Regions from separate parts of the Sphingobium chungangianum genome, predicted to be linked through region 2. Evidence: riboswitches for the same ligand, from Rfam matches in the RefSeq annotation. Region 2 holds a riboswitch; each other region holds the start of a gene.

Region 1 (5,546 bases), on a different contig from region 2:
CAATGCCGTCGCGGCCGCGCATGAGGCGGACGTTGCTCATCTGATCCTCACCCGCCTGGAATGGCAAGCGGGGGAGGGTGACCGCTGGACCCATGTGGCCGATATTGCGGGCGCCGTTGAAGCACTCGACGGCCCGCCCCGGCGCGTCATGCTGGCGCTCGGCCGCATGCATGTCGAAGCCTTCGCCGCCCAGCCGCAGCATCGTTATCTGCTCCGCTTCGTCGATGCGCCCGATGCGCCGCCCGCGTTGCCGCGTCATCAGCTGACAGTGGATCGCGGCCCCTTCACGCTGGAGGGTGATCTCGCCCTGATGCGCGCGCACGGCATCGACTTGATCGTCGCCAAAAATGCCGGAGGCGCAGGCGCGCGCGCGAAGATCGACGCGGCACGGGCGCTCGGCTTGCCTGTCATCATGATCGACCGGCCGCCCATGCCACAGGCGCAATCCTTTCACGACCTCGCCGATGTGCTGGCGTGGATCGATCATTCGGCCCATCGCGGCGTGTAGAGGATCGGGCTGGTCGCGCGCTCGATAAGGCGGGTCCGGCTGGACCCCACGATCACCATCGTGCGCATGTCGGCCATATCGGCGCTAGCCTTACCCAGCGTGACGACCCGCAATTGCTCGTCCGGCGTCGATATAGCGCGCGCGAAGAGGATCAGCCGGTCGTCCCCACATTCCTCGCGCAATATGTCGAGCGCCCGCGCAAAGCCCTCCGGCCGCGCCTTCGACCGGGGATTGTAGAAGGCCATCGCGAAGTCGGCCTGCGCGGCGAGGCGCAGCCGCTGCTCGATCAACGCCCATGGCTTCAGATTATCCGATAGGTTGATCGCGCAAAAGTCATGACCCAGTGGCGCGCCCGCCCGCGCGGCTGCGGCCAGCATGGCGGTAATGCCGGGCAGGATGCGAATGTCGATCGCGCGCCACTCGCGCGGCCCTGCCTCCAACGCCTCGAACAGCGCCGACGCCATCGCGAACACGCCCGGATCGCCGGAGGATGCCACCACCACGCGCCTCCCCGCCGCCGCCATTTCCAACGCATGGGCGGCGCGATCCAGCTCGACCCGATTGTCCGACGCATGGCGAACCAAGCCGGGGCGATCCTCCACCCGCGCGACATAGGGCGCATAGCCGACCAGATCGGTCGCCTCGGCCAGCGCCAGCGTTACCTCAGGCGTCACCAGCGCGTCAGCGCCGGGGCCGAGCCCTGCTACCGCCACCCATCCGCTCATGGCCGCCGTCCCTGACCGTGGATCAGCAGGATGGAAAAATAGCTGGTGATCGCCTCTGCCTTGTTTAGCGGAGTGATCTTCTGATCTGCCATCGTCGCATATTCGACCAGCCAGGCGCAGTCCTGCTTGCCCGCCGCTTCGACCGCGCGGCGCAGCTTGGCCAGATTGCGGCCGATCTTCATGACGACCAGCGCATTGCTGTCATGGATGCGCCGGGCCAGTTCCTCTTCGGGCAGGGTCGCCATCAACACGGTCAGCACATCGTCGCCCCAGCTGATCGGGGTGCCGCTCGCGGTCCACGCGCCCGACATGCCGGTGATGCCGGGCACGATCCGCACGGGCGCTAGTGGCGACAGGCGGCTGTGCAGATGCATGAAGCTGCCGTAGAAAAAGGGATCGCCCTCGCACAGCACGACCACATCTTCGCCCGCCGCTGCCAGTCCATGCAGATGCGCGGTGCATTCGGCGTAGAAGGCGGAAAGGTGCTGATTATAGCGCGGGTCGCTAACCGGGATTTCGGTCGTCACCGGATATTCCATCGCATATTCGATGGCATCGGGACGCAGCAGCCCATCGACGATCTTCCGCGCATGACCCGCGCGGCCGGGCTTGCGGAAATAGGCGATGTGGCGTGCATTGCGGATCAGCCGGTCGGCCCGTACGCTCATCAGGTCCTGCGCGCCGGGGCCAAGGCCCACGCCATGAATGGTCCCGCTCATTCGGCTGCGCTCGCTAGCGCGTTGACGGCCGCGACGGTGATCGCGCTGCCGCCCAGCCGCCCTTCGACGATGCAGCATGGCACAGGCTGCGCCTCCCACAGCGCCGCCTTGGACTCCGCCGCGCCGACGAAACCGACCGGGCAGCCGATAATTGCCGCCGGGCGCGGGCATGCCGGGTCTTCCAGCATGTTGAGCAGGTGGAAAAGCGCGGTAGGGGCGTTGCCAATGGCGACGACAGCGCCCGCAAGATGTGGCCGCCACAGCTCCAGCGCTGCGGCCGACCGGGTATTGCTCATTTTTTGCGCGAGATCGGGTACCTGGCTGTCGTTTAAGGTACAGAGGATCGTGTTGCCTGCGGGCAACCTCGCGCGCGTGATCCCTTCCGACACCATCCGCGCGTCGCACAGGATCGGCGCACCCGCCTCCAGCGCCGCGATCGCGGCCGTAGCGAAGTCCGGCGAACAGCGGATATGCGGCGCGAGCCCGACCATGCCCGCGGCGTGGATCATGCGCACGGCAACCCGTTCCTCTTCGGCGCAAAAGCGATCCAGTACCGCCTCTGCCCGGATCATCTGGAAGGACTGGCGATAAATTTCCGCGGCGTTCGTTTCATAAAGATGCGGCATCACTGGGCTCCGAGAAGGGCTATGATCTGATCGGGCGACAGGCCCGTTTGCAGCGGTGGCGCGCCCGCGCGCGCATGGCGGGCAAGGTCGAAGCGCCCGTCCCGTCCGGTAAGCACGACCGCCGCCTGCGACGGCCGGGCGCAGCCTTTGGCGCATCCGGAAACATGGAGTTCCGGCACATGGGGAGAGAGGCGAGCGGCTAGGTCGCGAGTGGAAACGCTCGCCTGCGGACAGGCGGGAGCGCCCGGACAAGCATCGGCGGCAAGGCAGGGGTCGTCAGGGTCATCGGCAGGCGCGCTGCTGCCCTCAAGCACCAGCCCTCGCCAAGGCGTGATCCGCACAGCCTGCGTGTACTGCGCGATGGCGGCAAGCAGCGCTTTTGCCTCGATCCGGCCGAAGGGCGCGGCATGGAAAGGACCGGGCGCGGCAGCCAGCGCAGCGCGCCGTGAACGGGTAGGTGCCGGAAGCTCCGCCGCCATGAAGGGAAGGGGCGCCTCATGCCGCGCCATGCGCCCGGCCTGCAACCCTCCGCTCTCCACGAACCAGCGAGCCAAACGGATCAGCCCGTCCGCCGCGTCCGCCACATCGACCGGAATGCCATGACCTCGCCCGTCCGCTCGCAGGATCAACGCTCTGCTCGCCGACCGTTCGATCCGGAAGTCGGCTGGAATATCTTTCAGCACCGGCGCAGGCCCTGCATCGATGGCAAATCCGACCTTGGCTGGCAGGTCCGGCAGTTCATCAACGCGCGAGGCCAAGGCGGCGGCGATGACTGCGCTGTCGCCGTCGGCGACCCAATCCGGGTTAATCAACATCGGCAGCTGCCGATCCTGCCCGGAATCAGCATGCGCCACCCCTAATGCGACGAGCCTCCCCATCAACGCACCATGCTTCGCTTGCGTCACGCCCCTGATCTGCAAGGCCGCGCGATTGGTGACGTCTATGTGGCCGTTGCCGAAAGCAAGTGCCGCTTCGCACAACCCCACAGTCTGTGCGCGGGTCATCCGGCCCAGCGCCGGGCGCACCCGGACCAACAGCCCGTCGCCCGCCATCATCGGCCGCCATGCTGTCGGGCACCAGCCGCGCACGCCAGCTCGCGCTGCGTCACGCCGCATCAGCTCCTGCATTGCTCCTGCACTCCCGCACCAGCGCCACAACACACGGACGGCACGCACAGGCAGGCGGACAGGCCGCACGCCTGCACGGCCGTAGCCGCACGAAATTCGTCGCTCAAACGGAGAACCGAGCCGTGACCATCCCCTGGATCATGGCAAGAGCGACCTTTGCTCCGGCAGGTCTCCTGGCTTGCGGGTCACAGCTTGGCATGGGGCCTTCCCGGATCGCTCCAGTGGCTGGCCGCCCCATTCTCAGGGTCGGCCGGTCCATGCCTCGCTCGCCGCTCACAGTTGCAGGGACAGCCACGGATTAGGGAGGAAACCCTCCCGCACCGCGTTCCCATTTAAGCCCCTTGCGGGGCACCGGCGCGATCGATGAACCGGGACGAACCCGGCTCGACGCGCTTCATAGGAGGGATGCGGGCGAAAGGGAAGTGGCCAAGGACCGCTTCCTTGCGTCAACCCAATGTCACCGCTACGCCTTCATCAACGATTGTAGAATGGAGAGGAAAAAAATGAGCGATTTCAACTTCGAAGCGACCAGCCGCTTCCTGGAAACGGACAAGGGACGGCTCCATTATCATGAAGCCGGATCAGGTCCCGCGCTGCTGCTGCTCCACGGGTCCGGCCCCGGCGTGACCGGCTGGGCGAATTTTCAGGGTAACCTGCCCTTCTTCTCCCAGCATTTCCGCACCATCATCCTGGACGCGCCCGGTTATGGGAAAAGCGATCCCGTTGATGGCGATCCGGTGGGCGTGGCGCGCGACGCGGTTGTCGCCCTGATGGACGGCCTTGGCATCGACCGCGCCCATGTGGTCGGCAACAGCTATGGCGGCATCGTGGGCGGTCACCTCGCCGCTTCGCATCCCGATCGCGTGCTGCGCTACATCACGATTGGCGGGATCGGCTTCAACATCACCTCGACCTTCCCCAATGAAGGGCTGACCCGCCTCGTCGATTTTATCGAGGACCCGACGCGGGAAAACATCATCGCGTGGCTCGAATCCATGGTCTACGACAAATCGATCATCACCGACGAACTGATCGACATGCGTTACAAGGCGGCGCTGGAGCCGGTGACGATGGAAAGCAGCCGCAAAATGTACACGCGCGCAGCACTAGGTTTCATCGCCCAGTCGATGAGCGGGCCGGGCGTATCTCAGCGTATCGATTATCTGGGCAGGATTCAGGCGCCCACGCTGATCATGTGGGGCCGCGATGACAAGGTCAGCCCGCTCGACGGCGCGCTGTTGCCCATGCGCATCATCCCCAATGCGGAGTTGCATGTATTTCCGCGCTGCGGCCATTGGACGATGATCGAACACAAGGACCGGTTTGAAGCGCTGGCGCTGGATTTCTTGCGGGGGTGAAAAGGGGGCAACCCAACATCCGTTCGCCCTGAGCCTGTCGAAGGGCTTTTCTTTCCTGAAGAGAAGTGAAGGGCTTCGACAGGCTCAGCCCGAACGGAGGGAAGCTGGTCAAGTTACCGCCGCACCACCACCGAATGCCAATCCGTGCGCTCTTCCCAGCCCCGACGCTCCAATTCCGGCACATCCTCCTCGCTCACCGGTCGGCCAAGGCACAGCAGCCCCAGACACTCCCAGCCCGTCGGAATGTCCAGCATCGCGTCCACGCCTTCGGGCTGCATGATCGACACCCACCCCATCCCGATCCGCCGTGTCTGCGCCGCCAGCCAGAGCGTATGGACCGCCATCACACAGCTATAGCGCCGCGCCTCGGGCATGGTGACAGCGCCCAGATGATGGCCGGTTTCCGTCCCATCGTCGCAATAGACGGCGAACAGCACCGGCGCCTCACGCAGCCCATGCAGTTTCAGGCTGCGATAGAGCCGG
Region 2 (5,546 bases):
CACCATCGGCAACGACGCCTATGAAGCGATGGAGCCCTTCCGCTGGGGTGGTGAGAAGCCCTTTGCCGATGGCCGCTTCTCCACCCCCGACGGCAAGGCGCGGTTGGTGCTGACCAAGCAGATGGACCTTCAGGAGCCGCTCAAGCAGTGGTCGATGACGCTCAACACCGGCCGTTACCGCGACCAATGGCACACGATGACCCGCACCGGCCTGTCGCCCAAGCTCGCCCGCCATCGCGAGGAACCGCTGGTCGACATCCACCCCAAGGATGCGGAGGAGCTGGGCATTTGCGACGGCGACCTCGCTCGGGTCCAGACCGCGCAGGGCAACAGCATCTTCCGCGTGGCGTTCAGCGAAGGCCAGCGCGTGGGCGAAATCTTCACGCCGATCCACTGGACCGATCAAGTCTCGACCGGCGGCCGTACCGGCCTGCTGCCCCGCCCGCTGGTTGACCCGCATTCCGGCCAGCCCGGCTTCAAATCGACGCCCGCCAGCATCGAAAAGGTCGCGACGGAATGGAAGGGCTTCCTCATCCTGCGCGGTGAACAGCCCGCCAAGGTCCCCTGTCTCTGGGCCACGAAGGTCACCGTTCCGGGCGGCGCGCTCTACGAAGTCGCGGGCAATGGCGATCCCACGCGCCTTGAAGCCTGCCTGCCCAAGGGCGACCGCGTCGAAGCCGTCGACATGACACGCGGCACCCGCCGCATCGCCATCATCCGCGAAGGCAGGCTGGCGGCGGTCCTCTTCGTCACCCGCACCGGCCTGCTCCCCTCGCGCGACTGGCTCATCGGCCAGCTCGAAGCCGAAGAGGTGGGCGCCTCCGTCCTCGCCGCGCGCGGTCCCGGCAACCAGCCCGACAAGGGGCCGACCATCTGCGTCTGCTTCGACATCGGCCTCAACCAGATCGTTGCCGCCATCCGCGACCAGAGCCTGGTCGACGTTCCCGCCATCGGCAAGGCGATCGGCGCGGGCACCAATTGCGGGTCCTGCCGTCCCGCGCTCGCCAACATCCTCGCCCAAATTCCGCAGGAGGCCCTTCATGCAGCCGAATGAATTGATCGCTCCCGGTGAAGTCTGGCTGGTCGGCGCAGGCCCCGGCGACCCGGACCTCCTCACCCGCAAGGCTGAAAAGCTGATCGCCGCGGCGGAGATCGTCTTCTACGACGCGCTCGTCGGCCCCGGCGTACTCGACCTGATCCCTGAGGGCGTCGAGCGGATCAGCGTCGGCAAACGCTCCGGCCGCCACAGCAAGGCGCAGGAGAGCATCAACGACCTGCTCCTCGCCGCCGCCAAGGCAGGCAAGCGCGTCGTGCGCCTCAAAGGTGGCGACCCCTCGGTCTTCGGCCGCTCGTCCGAAGAGATGGAGCATCTGGCCGCCGACGGCATCCGCTTCCGCATTTGCCCCGGCATCACCACCGCCAGCGCGGCGGCGGCGAGCGGCAGCGCCTCGCTCACCCTGCGCGGCAAGGCGCGCGGCCTGACGCTGGTGACGGCGCATTTGAAAGCCGGTGAGCCGCTCAAGCTCGACTGGGAAGCGCTGGCCCGTCCCGGCGGCACGCTCGGCATCTATATGGGCCGCGCCGCCGCTGGAGAGATCAGCCGCCAGTTGATCGCCGCCGGACGCGATCCCGAAACGCCGGTGATGGTGGCGGTGAACGTCTCGCTCCCCACCGAACGCCTGATCCGGGGCAAGCTGTCCGCGCTTGCCTTTCTGGTCGCCACGATCAGCGATGAAGACCCGACCCTGCTGCTGATTGGTGAAGCGGTGGCGGGAACGTCCATGCCTGTAGGGGTTGCAGCCAGCGTCGCTCTTCAGCTTTGAAGACCGGCTCTTTGCAACTTTTGCCCTGAGCTTGCCGAACGCCCCCGAACTTAGTTGGAAGGAAGGGAGGGGGCTTCGGCAAGTTCAGTTCGGCTCGCGCCAGCGCGCCAGATCCTCCGGCCGATTGATATTCGGCAGCACCAGTTCCGGCCGCTCCACCACCCGCGCGCCCACCCGCTCGATCCACCCGAAGATCGACCGATTATTCTCTTCCGCCAGATGCGCGTCCAGTTCGTCCGCGAGCGACGCAGGCCAGAAGCCCGCAAGCTGCTGCCCTTTCAGCACCGCCCCACTGTAACCCACAAGCGCCTCCACCAGCGCCGCCGGATAAACGGGCATGTCGCACCCCGTCGTCAGCACCGCGTCATAGCCCTGATCTCGCGCATGATGCAGCGCCGCGTTCAGCCCCCCCAGCGGCCCCATGTCCGACGCAGGCCGATCCGCCAGCCCCGTCAATCCCTCGACGCTCCGACCGCAAACCACCACCGCCTCCACCTGCGGCGCGATCGCTGCCACGGCATGCTCCATCAACGTGCGCCCGTCCGGCATTAGCGCCATCGCCTTGTCGCTCCCGAACCGGCTCGATCGTCCCCCGGCCAGTATCGCGCCCAGCAATCGCATCGATCCACTCCTTGGCAATAGCCTCACTTTCCCCTATGGCGCGCCGCGTGAACGGGCAACCGTTCGCGAAAGAAGATCGCGCCGGAAAGGGAATGCGGTGCGGACGGGATCACCGTCCAACTCCGCGGCTGTCCCTGCAACTGTAAGCGGCGAGCGCGATGCACAGGGAAACCCGCATGCCTTCAAAGGGGAAGGCGAGGGGGACCAGCCACTGGACCAAAAGTCCGGGAAGGCGTGCATCACCGCGACGACCCGCGAGCCAGGAAACCTACCGGCGCATGGTCGCTCTTGCCTTGGGTCCAGGGATAGGTCCGGGCACGGTGTTTTCCGTCTGAGCGACGAAGCGGCGCAGGGCCGCATCGGTGCGCGTGACGGGGCTGGCGTCTCTTCTTCCCGCGCACCGGCCGCTCATGCGGCAGGCCCTGGGCTCATGTCGCATGGCGCTCAGGGAAGACAGACATATGATCAGGACCGGAATTTCACTGCTGGCGCTCCTCGCCGCCACCCCCGCTCTCGCCGAAGATTCGGGCGAGATCGTCGTCACCGCGCTCGGCATCGAACAGCCTACCGATGAAGTCGGGCAGGCGGTGACCGTGATCGACGAAAAGACGATTGAAACGCGCCAGAATGTCAGCGTCGTGGACCTGCTGATCACCACCCCCGGCATCCGCTTCAACCGCACCGGCAGCCTGGGCAACGTCACCAGCGTGTCGGTGCGTGGCGCCGAAACGACGCAGACGCTGGTGCTGATCGACGGCGTGAAGGTCAACGACCCGAGCGGCATCGGCGATCAATATGATTTCGGCAATTTGCTTGTCGGCAACATCCGCCGGATCGAGGTGCTGCGCGGTTCCAACTCCATTGCCTATGGCAGCCAGGCGATCGGCGGCGTCGTCAACATCATGACCGGTATCCCAAGCGAAGGGTTCGGCGGCAAGGCGTCGGTCGATTATGGCTATGCCGATACGCTGAATGCGAAGGCGGATGTATCGGGCACCAGCGGCATATTGTCGGGCGGCGTGGGCCTCGCCTATTTCCGCACCGATGGCATCTCCGCTGTCTCTTCCGATTTCGGTGGCGCGGAAAAGGATGGCTATGAAAATATCACTGGCAATGCCCGGCTGAAGATCGACTTCACCGATGATCTGAGCCTCGACCTGCGCGGCTATTATATCAACGGCGATCTCGACTATGACAGCTTCTTTGGCACGCCGGCCGACAGCCCCGACGTCGCGAAGTCCAATCAATATATCGGCTATGCGGGCGTGAATTTGGCGCTGTTCGACGGCAAGCTGACCAACCGGGCGGCCGTTACCTGGTATCAGCAGGATCGCGATTATTATTTCGTGCGCGGCAACGCCCCGGACTTCGGCTATTCCGGGACGAACCTGCGCTTCGAATATGAAGGCGTCTATCAGCCCATCGATGACGTGAAGCTGCTGCTCGGCTATGAACATGAGCGGCCCGATTATGAGTTTTTCGGCTTCGGTTCGCAGGAAAGCCACCGCGCCAACATCGACAGCATCTATGCGCTGGCCGTGGTAAAGCCGGTAGCGGGCCTGTCCATGACAGCAGGGGTGCGTCATGACGATCACAGCCAGTTCGGCGGCGCGACGACGTTCGGCGCGAACGCCAACTACACGCCCAATGGTGGCGCGACCAATTTCCGCCTGAGCTACGGGGAGGGCTTCAAGGCGCCGTCGCTCTATCAGCTTTACGATACATTCAGCGGCAATCCGAACCTGAAGCCCGAGCGTTCGAAGAGCTACGACATCGGCTTCGACCAGAATCTGGGGAGCGACCGGGCGGTGCTGTCCGTCACCGGATTCTGGCGCGACACGCGGGACCAGCTGAATTACGACAATACGACCTTCACCTATGGCAATCTGGATCGCACCCGCGCCAAGGGCGTGGAAACGACGCTGACGCTGCGTCCGGTCGATGCACTGACCTTCACCGCCGCCTATAGCTATGTCGATGCGCGTGATCGTTCGCCGGGCAGCGCGGCCTTTGGCGAGCGCCTGCTGCGCCGCGCCGCTAACGCCGTCAGCGCATCGGTCGATTATGCCTGGTTCTTCGGCCTGTCGACCGGGGCAACCGTGACGATGGTCAGCGACAGCGTCGATCTCGACCCCGTGACCCGCAACCGGGTGCAGATTGACGGCTATGCGGTAACGGATATCCGCGCGTCCTTCCCGATCACGGAAAGGCTCGAAATCTATGGTCGCATCGACAATCTGTTCGATCAGGAATACGCCACCGCCTATGGTTATGGCACCTACGGCCGGTCGGCCTATGGCGGCGTGCGTGTCCGCTTCTGACGGTAGAAGGTGAAGGGGGTGGGCGACTGCCCCCCTTCATCGCAGGGGCGCGGCCTTTGGCTGCACCCTGCCTTTTGCGGCGTCCGCCTGCGCCACGATGCTGCGCGCGGCCTGCACATAGGCGGGGCCGCCGCACACGGTCCACGCTTGCGGTACGTGGATGCGGGGGATGGATCGCAGCACCGGGTGGTGCAGCATTTCCGTCCCCTGATCGACGACCTTTTCGCTGCCTTCTTCCACAATCAGATAGTCGGGCCTGGCCGCGATCATCTCCTCCAGCGGCACCTGCGCCAGCGCTGGCTTGCCAAGTTTCGCAGCCAGATTGGTGAGGCCTGCGCGCCGGATCAGTTCATCGACCAAAGTGCCGGTCCCGGTCATATATCCGCGCCGCTGATAATAGGCCGCCACGCCGCCGCGCCGGGACCGGGGCAGGGCGGCAAGGTCGCGCTCCATGCCCGCGATCATCGCCTCGCCCCGCGCGGGATGGCCGACAACGGCCGCCACCTGCCGGATCTGGTCGCGGATGGCGGCAAAACTGTCCGCGCTCGCCAGCCCGAGCTTGCGCCATCGCCCATCCGGCGCGCCGACAACGCCGCCAGCGCCATCGGGAAAGCCGATCACCAAATCGGGACGCAAGGCCAGCACCTCTTCGGCCGGGCGTTTCAGCACTGGAAAGCGCCGCGCCTTGGCTACCGCCGCCGACAGTTCCGGATCATGCCCATAGGGGCTCAAGGCTGCGATCTGCCCCGGATCGGCGAGCGTCAGCACATATTGGTCGGAA
Region 3 (5,546 bases), on a different contig from region 2:
AGCTTGTCGGATGACCGATCGCGCACGGCGGCCTCTTCGGCGATTTCGGTGAGCGTGGTGTCGGCGAGTGCGCACAGTTGCGACAAGGTGCGCAGGCCCAGCCCACGGCCATGCAGCCATCGTTTGACGGTGGCGGTGCCCACGCCAAGCTTTTTCGAGACGTCGGCCTGGGTCAGGCCCGCTGCTCGTAGCCGCCGTCGGAGCGCCGCCAGCAGCAGCTCATGTTCCATTCCGAAAGGGTCGTTGGACGGATGAGAGGGGCTCATCAGATGATCCCTTCCCACGCTGCAAGGATGATGTGGGCCGACCACGGCGCTAGATCATATTCCGCGATGTTTGATCGTGGATGGTTCCGCGATCGATATCCATCCCTCGACTCTTCGGCTGCACGGCTTTCGTGCAGCCGAAGCTTCTTGTCTTCTCCAGTCATGGCCTCTCCAGCTTATTCTTTTGGGAAGGGTAAGTAACTCGACGCCGCTGACAAGGTCCAACTGATCCTCATCACCACTAGAGTATTTTCCTATCGCATTCGCGCATGCTTGTGCATAGTTTTGCTCTTGGAGCAGCATGGGGGGTGAATGGAATGAGCCAGTTTCTCGATTATCTTCAGGCGCGGGCGGACGAGGAAGACGTGTCGGACTGGTTCCTGGTCAGTCAGGAGATGATTGACCAGTTCGCCGAAGCGACCAAGGATCATCAATATATCCATGTCGATCCGGAGCGCGCAAAGCAGTCGCCCTTTGGCGGGACGATTGCTCATGGTTTCCTGACGCTTTCACTCCTGCCGCACCTGTGCGCCGATGCGCGAGGCGACATCGTTCCCGACGGCGCTACTGAGATCAATTATGGCAGCAACAAGCTACGTTTCCTGGCGCCCGTTCGATCCGGCAAACGTGTGCGTGGAAGGTTCAAGCCGCTGGAGATCGTCGAAAAGCGGCCGGGGCAGATTCAGCTGACCACCGAAGCAACGGTAGAGATAGAAGGCGAGAGCAAGCCCGCGCTAATCTGCGAATGGATAACCCAGTTCCAGCTTTGATCCGGCAATCGTCGGAGTAAGCGGATTGGGCTATCCATTCAGGCGGCGGTGTTGGTCGCGTGTAGGCCGAAGGCCATGCGCGCGGCGTTGATGGTGTATTCATACTCCTCGCCGCCCGGTACGAGGTCGTGCCAGTTCTTGTGCGTGATCGCCGCGAAACTGTCCTGCCATATCTTGCAGGCGATCAGTTGTATTTCTGTTTCCTTGGGGGCGCGCTGTGCTTCCAGGCAGTCACGCAATATCGCGTGAAAAACGGCGCCCCTTAATGGTGCGTGCTTCATTGGCATCCTCTCCAGGCTACTGATTCTTTGTCCAGATTGCCGAGGGGGAAAATTGCATAGCGGCGAAAAGACGTCAACTACGTCTCAAAATTTCCACGGGTATTTAACATGTATTCTATTGTAGTTTGACCGTTGCCCTATCCACTTTTACTTTATGAACATCGCCGTTCATTATGTAAGCCATTGATTGGGAAGGCCGCAGGCTCTTTGTAGATGCGGCCTTCCCCAGCATCAGAAGCTGAACTTGATGCCGCCTCTCACCGTTCGCGGTTCGACCACGCGGCTTAGCCTCCCTTCGACAGGCTCCGCATCTGCGGCGGGAAGGTAGGACTCGTAATAATAAGCGATGTCCTTGTCCCCGCTGCCAAGGATGTTGAGCAGTTCGGCATAGACTTGCACCCGCTTGCCTTTCCAGGCGGCGCGGGCGTTGACGATTGTGCTGCCGGAATCGCGCACGCTATTGTCCTCGATCAGCGGCGAGGGGCCAAGGTGGCGGACGCGGATGCTGGCTTCCCATGGGTCAAGCACGATGGCCGCGCCAGCGGACGCGGCATTTTTGAAGGCGTTGGGAATATGGTCGCCATTGGTATAGCGGCTGTGGCTGGCGGTGTAATTGCCGTCGAAGGCGAGCCAGGGGAGCGGGCGCCAGAAGGCGACAAGCTCATAGCCGTGGCGGCGGCTGGCTCCGCTGGGTTCGACCGCATTTGAGTCGCCGACGAAACGCAACTCGCTGCCGACATTCAGCCACCAATAGGTCGCGGTGAAGGTGAAGCCGGGTAGTTGCAGGCGGCCGCCCAATTCCTTGCCCGTGCCGCGCACGAGCATCGGGACAGGCGTGTCGACATTGACCGCGCCGCGCGCATCGTTGGAATGAAAGCCCCGGCCCCAATTGGCATAAAGTTCGACATGCGGCGTGATTGCCCAGGCCGCCGACGCCTTGGGAGAGACGAGCGTGTCCGATCCGCTGCCTTCGCCTAGCGCGGCGGCGACGGCGTCGCGGGCGCGGACGTCGTAATGATAATAGTCGCCGCGCAGGCCGCCAGTGACTCGCAAGCCCGGCAGCGGCGTGACGGTCGCTTCGCCATAAAGGGCTGCTGAACCCTGCTTTACGCGATAGCGGCCGAGCGAGGATAGGAAGGCGCGGTTCGACGTGCGATTGACGCCGACATTGCCGATCGCGTCATAGCGATTTTCCGTGCCGAGCTTCAGTTGCAGTGCCGGGGCGATGTCCCAACGCTTTTCGCCGGTGAAGCCCAATACCCAGCGGCGGTCGAACTGCTCGATCTGCGCGCTGGTGCCGTCGGGATCGGTGTAGGTGGGGTTGGAGAACATCGTCCAGTCATAGAATTGCGCGTAGAGATTGGTGCGCCATGTCGGCTGGATGGTAGCGATGTTGCCGATGATGCGCGTCGTTTCCCCGCGCGCGGAAGGATCGGGCGAACAGAAGACATCGGGGCAGAGCGGCGTGCCGATGATCCGTTCGGGTATCTGCTCGGTCGGGCGCCATGTCGCGCGATAGGCGTGGAGCGTGGCGTCGATCTTACCGGCCCCGGCGGGAAGCGTATATTTGGCGAAACCTGCATAGTGGCGCAGATGTTCGGCCTCCTGCCACGGGCCGTCATAAGCCTTGGCCTGGGCGACGAGGGTGAGATTGCCTGCGCCCGCCTTTACCGTGCCGCCCGCCGCCAGCCTGCGCCAGCCGAAGGAGCCGCCCTCCGCCGCGACCCATGGACGGTCATAGCCGTCGATCGTGGTCATATAGGCCGCGCCCGCGAGCGCGAAGTCGCCGCCATCGGCGCGATAGGGGCCTTTGCGAAAATCCTCCCGCGCGATGATTTCGGGGATGAGTCCGTTGAGGTCGAGATAGCCCTGGCCGTGGCCATGGGTGCGGAAGTTCATCTGAACCCCGTCGATATAGGTGGTGAAGTCCGACCCATGGTCGAGATTGAAGCCGCGCAGGAAATATTGATTGGCCTTGCCGCTGCCCGAATGCTGGGCGGCGACCAGACCCGGCACCGCTTCGAGCAGTTCAGCGACGCGGAGCAGCGGACGGACGAGAAGGTCCGCGCCGCCGACGCTGCCCTCGCTTGCCGCATGAGCGGTGCCGACCTTGTCCTCTCCCCGGCCGAAGACGACGATGGTGTTCGCATCCTCGCCCGCGTCATTCGCATCGGCAGCGAAGGCGGGGAATGGGAGGAGCGTGGCGGTCAGCGCGCAGGCAGCGCGGTGGAGTTGATTGGGTAGTTTCACTTGATGCACTCCGGGCGTCTGGCGACACTCGGCGAGAGACCTGCCGCCAGACGGCGACCGGCGCGCGCCGACGGCCGGACGCCCCCAAGGCGACCGCCAGCGTCACCGAAGCGGCCTCTCGCCGCTCGTTCGTCGCTCAGACGGAAACTACCGTGCCGCGGCCATCCCCTGGACCAAGGCAAGAGCGACCAGACGCTGGCAGGTCTCCTGGCTCGCGGGTCATCGCTTGATGCACGGCCTTCCCGGGCCTCGCAGGATTTAGCGTCCGGCCCAGTGACTTGCCCCATCCCGCCTATGAGGTGGGGCGATGTGCATCGCGCTCGCCGCTTACAGTTGCAGGGACAGCCTTGGCTTGGGGAGGCGGATGCCTCCTTTACCATGTTCCCTTTTAAGCCTCTTTCGAGGCACCGGCGCGATCATGCCCGGGGGTTGCCCGGGTGACGGGGGGATAGCGGAGCTGTGGGGGTAGGGCAAGGGGGGTGGGTAGGGGGGTGGGGTGAGGTAACTTGCTCCCTCTCCCCTTCAGGGGAGAGGGTTGGGGAGAGGGGAGCGGCGGTCGTGCTTTGCGTTCCCCTCTCCCGCCTTCGCTATGCTCGGCACCCTCTCCCCTGAAGGGGAGAGGGGATGGGGTCTGGCAATCAGTTCAGCGTCGCGCCACGCTCTCGCTGGAGGCGCAACGCCATGGCTTGGTAGCGGACGGCGCGTTCATTGTGGAGGGCGATGGTGGCCTGGTCTGCGCCGCGAAGGCGGGCTTCCCTGGCCTGCCGCGCTTCCTGGGCGGCGCAGGCGGAAAAATGTGATGCGTCATTGGGGCGCATGGCCCTTATCCTCTCTCAATTTCTTATGGCTCGAACGATAACATCGGCCTGTTTCCCGCTGCCATTACGCAGGTTAACGCCGGAAAGCTTCTGTTTTTTGACAGCCTGCTTGCAAATGATTTCAGGAAGGGATTTCTGCGCTTTTCAAGCAGTTGAGCGGATGGCGCTAAGGGGCTTCTTGCTATCAGCCGCCCCGGTTCCACGATGCATCGCGGAAGGTGTCGCGCAAGAAGCCGATGAAGGCGTCTACGGCGGCGGGACGACCTGCGGCGCGGGGGTGGACGGCGTGAACGGCAAGGTCAGCGGGGCCTTCCCAGCTATCGAGGACGCGGACGAGGCTGCCTTCCGCGATCAGGTCGCCCACGTCCCAGAGCGAGCGCAAGGCGATCCCGACCCCGGTAAGGGCGAGTTCGCGCACGATTTCGCTGCTGTTGGTGCGGACATGGCTTTGGCCATCGATCAGCTTGCGCGCGCGGCCATTCACCAGCCGCCATGGCAATTGTCCATCGGCCGCGAGCAGGCGGTGGCGGGGGAGGTCGGCGATCTTGTCCGGAATGCTATGCGCGGCAAGATAGGCGGGGCTGGCGCAGAGGATGCGGCGGTTGGTGGCGAGATGATGTCCCTCCAGATGGAGAGGAATGTCGCTGGTGATGCGGATTGCCACGTCGATGCGCTCGGTGAGCAGGTCTTCATAGGCGTCGGACAGGTTGAGTTCGAGATCGACGCGCGGATGGAGGTCCAGGAAGCGGCCGACATGGGGCGCCACATGCAGGCGGCCGAAGGAGGTGGGAGCCGAAATGCGCAGCCGCCCGGACGCGCTCCGGTGCCGACTGGTGACGCGTTGCTCCGCCTGATGGATGGCGTCGAGGATGGCGACCAGGTCGCGATGCAGGCTGGCGCCTTCCTCCGTCAGGGCAAGGCGGCGCGTGGTGCGATGGATGAGGCGGACGCCGAGGCGCGCCTCCAACCGGGAGATGCGTTTCGACATCATGGCAGGCGAGATGTTCAATATGCGGCCTGCCGCCGAAAGGCTGCCTGCATCCACCGCGCGGGCGAAGAGAAGATAATCGGGATCCATCGATGATCTTTTCCTGTGAGGAACAGATGCTTTGAGTTCTTGTTGTCTAGTGCGAGGATGGAGAGGGGTCTATAGGCTTTCGT
Region 4 (5,546 bases), on a different contig from region 2:
ACGCCAGCAAGCCCGAAGAATTTGCCAAAGGAACGGAAGATGAGCAGGCGGCGGTGATCCCCAACTTCGGCCGCCATGCTGGCACCGGGCAGGCAGTCGGCGAAGGCTTCATCGACGATCAGCCAACCGCCTTCCCTTTCCTGTTGAGTTAGAAGCTGCTGCATTTGCGCCTGCGTATAGAGGCGGCCATCGGGATTGTTAGGATTGGCAAGCAGGAGCGCGGTGCCCGGTGGCGCGTCTTCGGGTTGCTGCAACGGGCGCGAGTTTGGGAAAGCCTGCGCATGGGTGCGGTAGCACGGCAGGATATGGCAGGCGGGCGCATCGATCAGATGGCCAAGCAGGCGCAGGCCGGTTTCGCTGCCCGGCAGTGCGCAAACGTGATCGGAGGAGACGCCGAAATATGCGGCGGCCGCCTGTTCAAGATCGGCAAGTGCTGCGGGATCGGGGAGGGATTGCCAATCAGGGGTGATTGTGGCGGTGCCGGGCCAGGCGAGCGGATTTATGCCGGTAGAAAGATCGATCCAGGGCCGATCCTCGGCTGCATAATGCTGACGCGCCGCCGCCAGACGACCGCCATGCCAGTGGAAGACGTCACTCATCGTGCCAGCACCAGTGCAGCTAGCAGGCCACTTTCGATGAGTTCGATCCCGGCACCATGACCATCGCCAGAAATGCCGCCGATCCGGCTGCGCAGCCACCATCCCCAAAGCGGGACGAGGATAGCGGCGGACAGGAGGGCGGGAATGATCAAGCAGTTAGCTACGGCCAGCATCATCCAGCCGAGCAGATGCACCGGGCTGATGCTTTCGCGGAAGCGGCTGGCGAGGCCTGCATGGAGCGGCGGGAGCCAGAGGGTCCATGCCAGGGGGCCGATCCGCGCGACGAAGGGCACGGCGATGAGGGCGATCGGCGCGACATGCTCCGCGCAGAGGCGCAGCAGGACGAGCTTCGCCAGCAGTTGCAGGACGATGGTGACGACGCCGAAGCTCCCGATATGCGGGTCGGCAAGAACGGCGGACAGCTTTGCCGGGTCGCCATGGGCTGCCCCTACCCCGTCAGCGATGTCGCCAAGACCGTCGAGATGAAGCGCCCCGGTGATGGCGACCCAGGCGATCAGGCCGAGCAAGGCGGCCATCCAGGGTTCGACGATCAGGCCGATCGTCATGGCGGCGGCGACGGCGAGGCCGACGATGATGCCGGTCGCGGGAAACCAGCGGATCGCAGCGGCGAAATCCTCCTCATCCGCGCGCACTTGCGGGAGCGGCAGGCGGGTCATGAGTTGCAGGGCGAGGATGAGGCGGGTCATGTCACGAGCCCGGTGATCTGCGCGCTGGGATTGTCTCCCGGCCAGATACGCAGGCTGAGCAAGGCGCCATAAGGCAGGTCGATTGCCCAGGCTTGCTGGTACGTGAAGCCACACAACGTAGTCAGCGCGCCACGTATCGCACCGGCATGGGTGAGAACCAGCGATGGCCGGTCGATTTCGCCAAGTGCCGCCTTTACGCGCAGGCAAAGGCTGGACCAGCCTTCCCCTCCCGGCGGAGGATGGTCATCGGGGGACGACCAGAAGGGACCAATTTCCTCGGCGGGCAGAGTGGCGGGGTCGGTGCCCTCCCATTCGCCGAAGTGCAGTTCGCGCCAGCGCGCGTCGATGTCGTGCGGCACCTGCCGGGCGGTTGCGATCAGGGCGGCGGGAGCGCGGGCGCGCGTCAGGTCGGAGCTGATCAGGCGGTCGAACGCAAGCGCGCGGGATCGTTCGACGCATAGCTGCATGGCGGCCGGGTCGGGCGGCATGTCCATATGACCGAGCAGCAGGCCGGGCGCTTGTGGCGCTGCGTGGCGCATCAGGTGGAGCGTGAGCGGGCTCATAGCGCGTTAGCCACGGCGGCTTCGGCGAAGGTCGCCATCTGGTCGTGCGCGGCGAGGGCCGAGCGGATGAGTTGCGCCGCGACGGCTGCGCCGCTGCCTTCGCCGAGGCGCATGTCGAGGTGAAGCAAGGGGTGCAGGCCGAGCTTTTCGAGCAGCCGGGCATGGCCTGCTTCGGCGGAGCAGTGGGCGGCGAGGCAGTGGGCCGTGATGGCGGGATTGTCGCGCGCCAGAGGGGCGATGGCCGCGCCGCAGATGAAGCCATCGAGCAACACCGGCACGCGCAGCATGCGCGCGGCGAGGATGGCGCCTGCCATCGCCGCGATCTCTCGCCCGCCGAGGCGGCAGAGCGTTTCGAAAGCGTCGGCGCAATGGGGGGCGTGCAGGGCATGCGCCATCTCGACGGCCTGCGTCTTGCGGGCGAGGGCTGCTGGGTCGATGCCGGTGCCACTCCCCGTCCAGTCCTGCGCCTCGCCGCCGAAGGATTGAAGGCAAAGCGCAGCGGCCGGGGTGGTGTTGGCGATACCCATTTCACCGGCGAAGAACAGGTCGCAATCTTGCACGACGGCGGCGCCCGCGTTCAGGGCGTCGAGGCATTCGGCCTCCGTCATCGCGGAGACTTCGCATATGTCGGCGGTGGGTTTGTCGAGGGCGAGCGCGACAATGACCAGCTCGGCTCCGCAGGCGCCCGCAAGCGCGTTGATCGCCGCGCCGCCTGCCTGGAAGTTCGCGACCATCTGCTCCGTGACGGAGGGCGGGAAGGCGCTGACACCGCGTGCGGCGACGCCATGATTGCCCGCGAAGATGGCGGCGCGGATGCGGTCGGTGCGTGGACGTTCGCGACCTTGCCAGCCTGCCATGAAGAGGGCGATCTCCTCCAGCCGCCCGAGCGATCCGGCGGGTTTTGTCAAAGAGGCTTGCCGCGCCGCTGCGGTTTCGATCGCTCCCGCGTCAGGTGCGGGGAGCGTGGCGAGCGCGGATTGGAAGCCAGCGCGATCCTGAAAGCGGATCATGTGCAAATGAAGCCTTCAGGCGGCGTGCGGACGATGAAATGGCCCTTCACCCCTTGCGGCCATTCGGCATAGCGCACGACGCCTTCTTCGCTGGCAGCGTGGCGCAGGGCGTAATCGAGGATCGCGCGGGCGGCGTCCACATCCGGGGTGAAGTCGCCCAGCACATAGCCGACCTTGCCGGGACCACGCACATGGACGGTGCAATGGCGCTGGCAGGCGAAGAGGCAGGGCATGTCCTGCACGGCGACGGCCTCATAAGCAGGCTCGGCCGCCTGAAGATCGCGCATGGCCTCAACCAACAGCGCGCCGCCGCGCCGTCCTGCCCCATCCTCCCGCTGATCGGCGGACAGGCGGCAGGTCGAGCAGACCACCACCGAAGCCCTGTTTTCAACAGCGCACAGCATCAGCGGCGCACTTCCATAACCATGTGAACATGAAAGACCGTCATCTTGGCCCTCCTCGCAAAATCGAACCGCAAACGGCCCTGCCCGGCCGTATGGCGAGCAAGGCGGTGGCTGTCGTCCGCGAGGGGAACCCCGTTCGTCCGGCACACCCTGTCCGGCCGAAGAACGACTGCGGCAGGCAGGTCTCCTGGCTCACGGGTCGCTGCGTACCGGCCGCCTTCTCGGGAGAAAAGCTCCCCCAATGGCTGCGTGGCCGGTCCACTCACCGCTTACAGTTGCAGGGGCAGCGCGGGCATTACACCCGACTTCCCTTTTGATCCCCGAGGGGAACCTGTCGCGGGGCTGCTGATAAAGAGGCGGTGGCGCGTCCGCAAGCGGTAGATGGAGCGGCGCTTCGTCAGTCGGGCAGTTCGCCCACCGCGAGCACGGCATCGGGCCGGGCAAGCACGATGATCGGCAATCCGGCGCTGGCCGCGCGTTCGGCTGCGAGACGTGTCGGGGCGGAGATGGTGACGAGCAGGGGGCAATTGGCGAGCGCCGCCTTTTCCACTAGCTCAAAGGAACAGCGGGAGGACAGCACCGCGAAACCGCCATCCCAGGACATTTGCCCCCGCCGCATGGCCCCGATCAGCTTGTCGAAGGCATTGTGGCGGCCCACATCCTCATAGGCGAGGCGGATCGCGCCATCCGGTCCCGCCAAGGCAGCGGCATGGACCGCGCCGGTTTGCCGGTTGAGCGGCTGATGTGCGGCAAGATCGCGCAAGGCGCCGAAGATAGCTTCCCGGCTCGCTTCCGATCGGGCGGTCACGGCAGGCAGGGGCCGCATCGCCTGCTCCAGATTTTCCACGCCGCACAGACCACAGGAGGAATCGGAGACGCGATGACGGACCCGGCCGAGCAGCCCCTCGACGCGGTCTTCCGGTAGAGTGGCCCGTGCGACCAAGCCCTGCTCCGTAGCATGGACCTCGACGTCGATCGGCGCGTCGGATGGGATGACCAGCCGCTCGGCCAGCGCGAACCCCTGCACCAGTTCCGCAACGTCGGCGGGCGTCGCCATCAACACGGCATAGCCAACGCCGTTGAACTCGATCGCGACGGGCACTTCCTCCGCCAACTCGCGCGTCACGGGCGATGCTTCGCCATCGGGGGTGATGCGGGTGAAGGAGAAGGGCGAAGACATAGGGCCGGTCTAGGCGGGCAATGTGCCTCCGGCAAGCAAATGGACGCGGCCATGCAACTGCCGCTTCCCTTTGGTGGCTAAGCCATCTATGCACGGCCACGATCGCGCCGGTGCCCGAAAGGGCTTTAAAGGGAATGCGGTGCGGGTTGCTGACAAGGCGCCCAAATCCGCGGCTGTCCCTGCAACTGTAAGCGGTGAGCGAGACGCATATCGACCTTCCGTCACTTGTCGGGGGGTCAGCCACTGGGCCGGACGCTAAATCATGCGAGGCCTGGGAAGGCCATGTGTCGAGCGATGACCCGCAAGCCAGGAGACCTGTCGGCGTCTGGTCGCTCTTGCTTTGGCCCAGGGGATGGCCGGGGCACGGTATTCCGTCTGAGCGACGCGTGCGGCGGGACCGCACCGGCTTCATGTGCCGGACGCTTCATCGCGTCCGTCCGGCGCGTGATGTCGGCCGCGTAGCGGAGGCCCCGTCCAGTCTCGCTGACGCTGACGGGAGCCATGTCTCCAATGGTTATGCAATTTCCGGCGCTTCGCAGCCGTGCCACGTTCATGTTCAGCGCGCTGATCGCCGCCAATGTCGCTTTGTGGCTTTGCGCCTTGCTGATCTTTGCGGGCGACACGATGATGCTGGGCACCGCCCTGCTCGCCTGGAGCCTGGGCCTGCGCCACGCAGTCGATGCCGACCATATCGCCGCCATCGACAATGTGACCCGCAAGCTGATGCAGGAAGGTCAGCGGCCGCTGACCGTCGGCCTGTGGTTCGCGATCGGCCATAGCGGGATCGTGCTGATCGCCGCCGTCGGAATCGCTTTCGCCGCCAGCGCGCTTAGCCGTGTCGAGGCGGCGGGCGAGATCGGCGGGACGATCGCGACGATCATCTCCGCTACCTTCCTCTTCACCATTGCCGCGATGAACCTCATCATCCTGCGGTCGGTTCTAAAGACCTTCAACCACGTCCGCAGTGGTGGCGCCTATGTCGATGAAGATATGGACATATTGCTGGGCAATCGGGGCATGTTGGCCCGCCTATTCCGGCCGCTGTTCCGTCTGGTCACGCGCAGCTGGCACATGGCGCCGCTG

The links. A riboswitch is a leader RNA that binds a small molecule or an ion and turns the genes downstream of it on or off. The one in region 2 is predicted to bind cobalamin.
Region 1: another riboswitch for cobalamin. It lies ahead of ACWNC0_RS00535 (cobalamin biosynthesis protein CobG); the one in region 2 lies ahead of ACWNC0_RS09140 (TonB-dependent receptor plug domain-containing protein).
Region 3: another riboswitch for cobalamin. It lies ahead of ACWNC0_RS04085 (TonB-dependent receptor); the one in region 2 lies ahead of ACWNC0_RS09140 (TonB-dependent receptor plug domain-containing protein).
Region 4: another riboswitch for cobalamin. It lies ahead of ACWNC0_RS00575 (DUF1636 domain-containing protein); the one in region 2 lies ahead of ACWNC0_RS09140 (TonB-dependent receptor plug domain-containing protein).

Annotation. Positions count from the first base shown of each region.
Region 1 is NZ_CDRNIV010000002.1:64,769-70,314, forward strand. Features, by position in the region: gene ACWNC0_RS00515 (cobalt-precorrin-6A reductase) at 1-508, shown strand, start outside; gene cobJ (precorrin-3B C(17)-methyltransferase) at 484-1,233, opposite strand; gene cobI (precorrin-2 C(20)-methyltransferase) at 1,230-1,952, opposite strand; gene ACWNC0_RS00530 (precorrin-8X methylmutase) at 1,949-2,578, opposite strand; gene ACWNC0_RS00535 (cobalamin biosynthesis protein CobG) at 2,578-3,693, opposite strand; cobalamin riboswitch at 3,852-4,076, opposite strand; gene ACWNC0_RS00540 (alpha/beta fold hydrolase) at 4,209-5,063, shown strand; gene bluB (5,6-dimethylbenzimidazole synthase) at 5,177-5,546, opposite strand, start outside.
Region 2 is NZ_CDRNIV010000006.1:457,483-463,028, forward strand. Features, by position in the region: gene ACWNC0_RS09125 (molybdopterin-dependent oxidoreductase) at 1-1,054, shown strand, start outside; gene cobA (uroporphyrinogen-III C-methyltransferase) at 1,041-1,823, shown strand; gene mobA (molybdenum cofactor guanylyltransferase) at 1,908-2,444, opposite strand; cobalamin riboswitch at 2,487-2,734, shown strand; gene ACWNC0_RS09140 (TonB-dependent receptor plug domain-containing protein) at 2,906-4,765, shown strand; gene ACWNC0_RS09145 (ABC transporter substrate-binding protein) at 4,802-5,546, opposite strand, start outside.
Region 3 is NZ_CDRNIV010000002.1:887,643-893,188, forward strand. Features, by position in the region: gene ACWNC0_RS04070 (helix-turn-helix domain-containing protein) at 1-266, opposite strand, end outside; gene ACWNC0_RS04075 (MaoC family dehydratase) at 584-1,036, shown strand; gene ACWNC0_RS04080 (hypothetical protein) at 1,075-1,317, opposite strand; gene ACWNC0_RS04085 (TonB-dependent receptor) at 1,549-3,528, opposite strand; cobalamin riboswitch at 3,748-3,994, opposite strand; gene ACWNC0_RS04090 (hypothetical protein) at 4,206-4,385, opposite strand; gene ACWNC0_RS04095 (LysR family transcriptional regulator) at 4,570-5,463, opposite strand.
Region 4 is NZ_CDRNIV010000002.1:76,391-81,936, reverse strand. Features, by position in the region: gene ACWNC0_RS00595 (threonine-phosphate decarboxylase) at 1-599, opposite strand, end outside; gene ACWNC0_RS00590 (adenosylcobinamide-GDP ribazoletransferase) at 596-1,306, opposite strand; gene ACWNC0_RS00585 (histidine phosphatase family protein) at 1,303-1,869, opposite strand; gene cobT (nicotinate-nucleotide--dimethylbenzimidazole phosphoribosyltransferase) at 1,866-2,879, opposite strand; gene ACWNC0_RS00575 (DUF1636 domain-containing protein) at 2,876-3,283, opposite strand; cobalamin riboswitch at 3,444-3,633, opposite strand; gene fdhD (formate dehydrogenase accessory sulfurtransferase FdhD) at 3,681-4,463, opposite strand; cobalamin riboswitch at 4,555-4,800, shown strand; gene ACWNC0_RS00565 (HoxN/HupN/NixA family nickel/cobalt transporter) at 4,974-5,546, shown strand, end outside.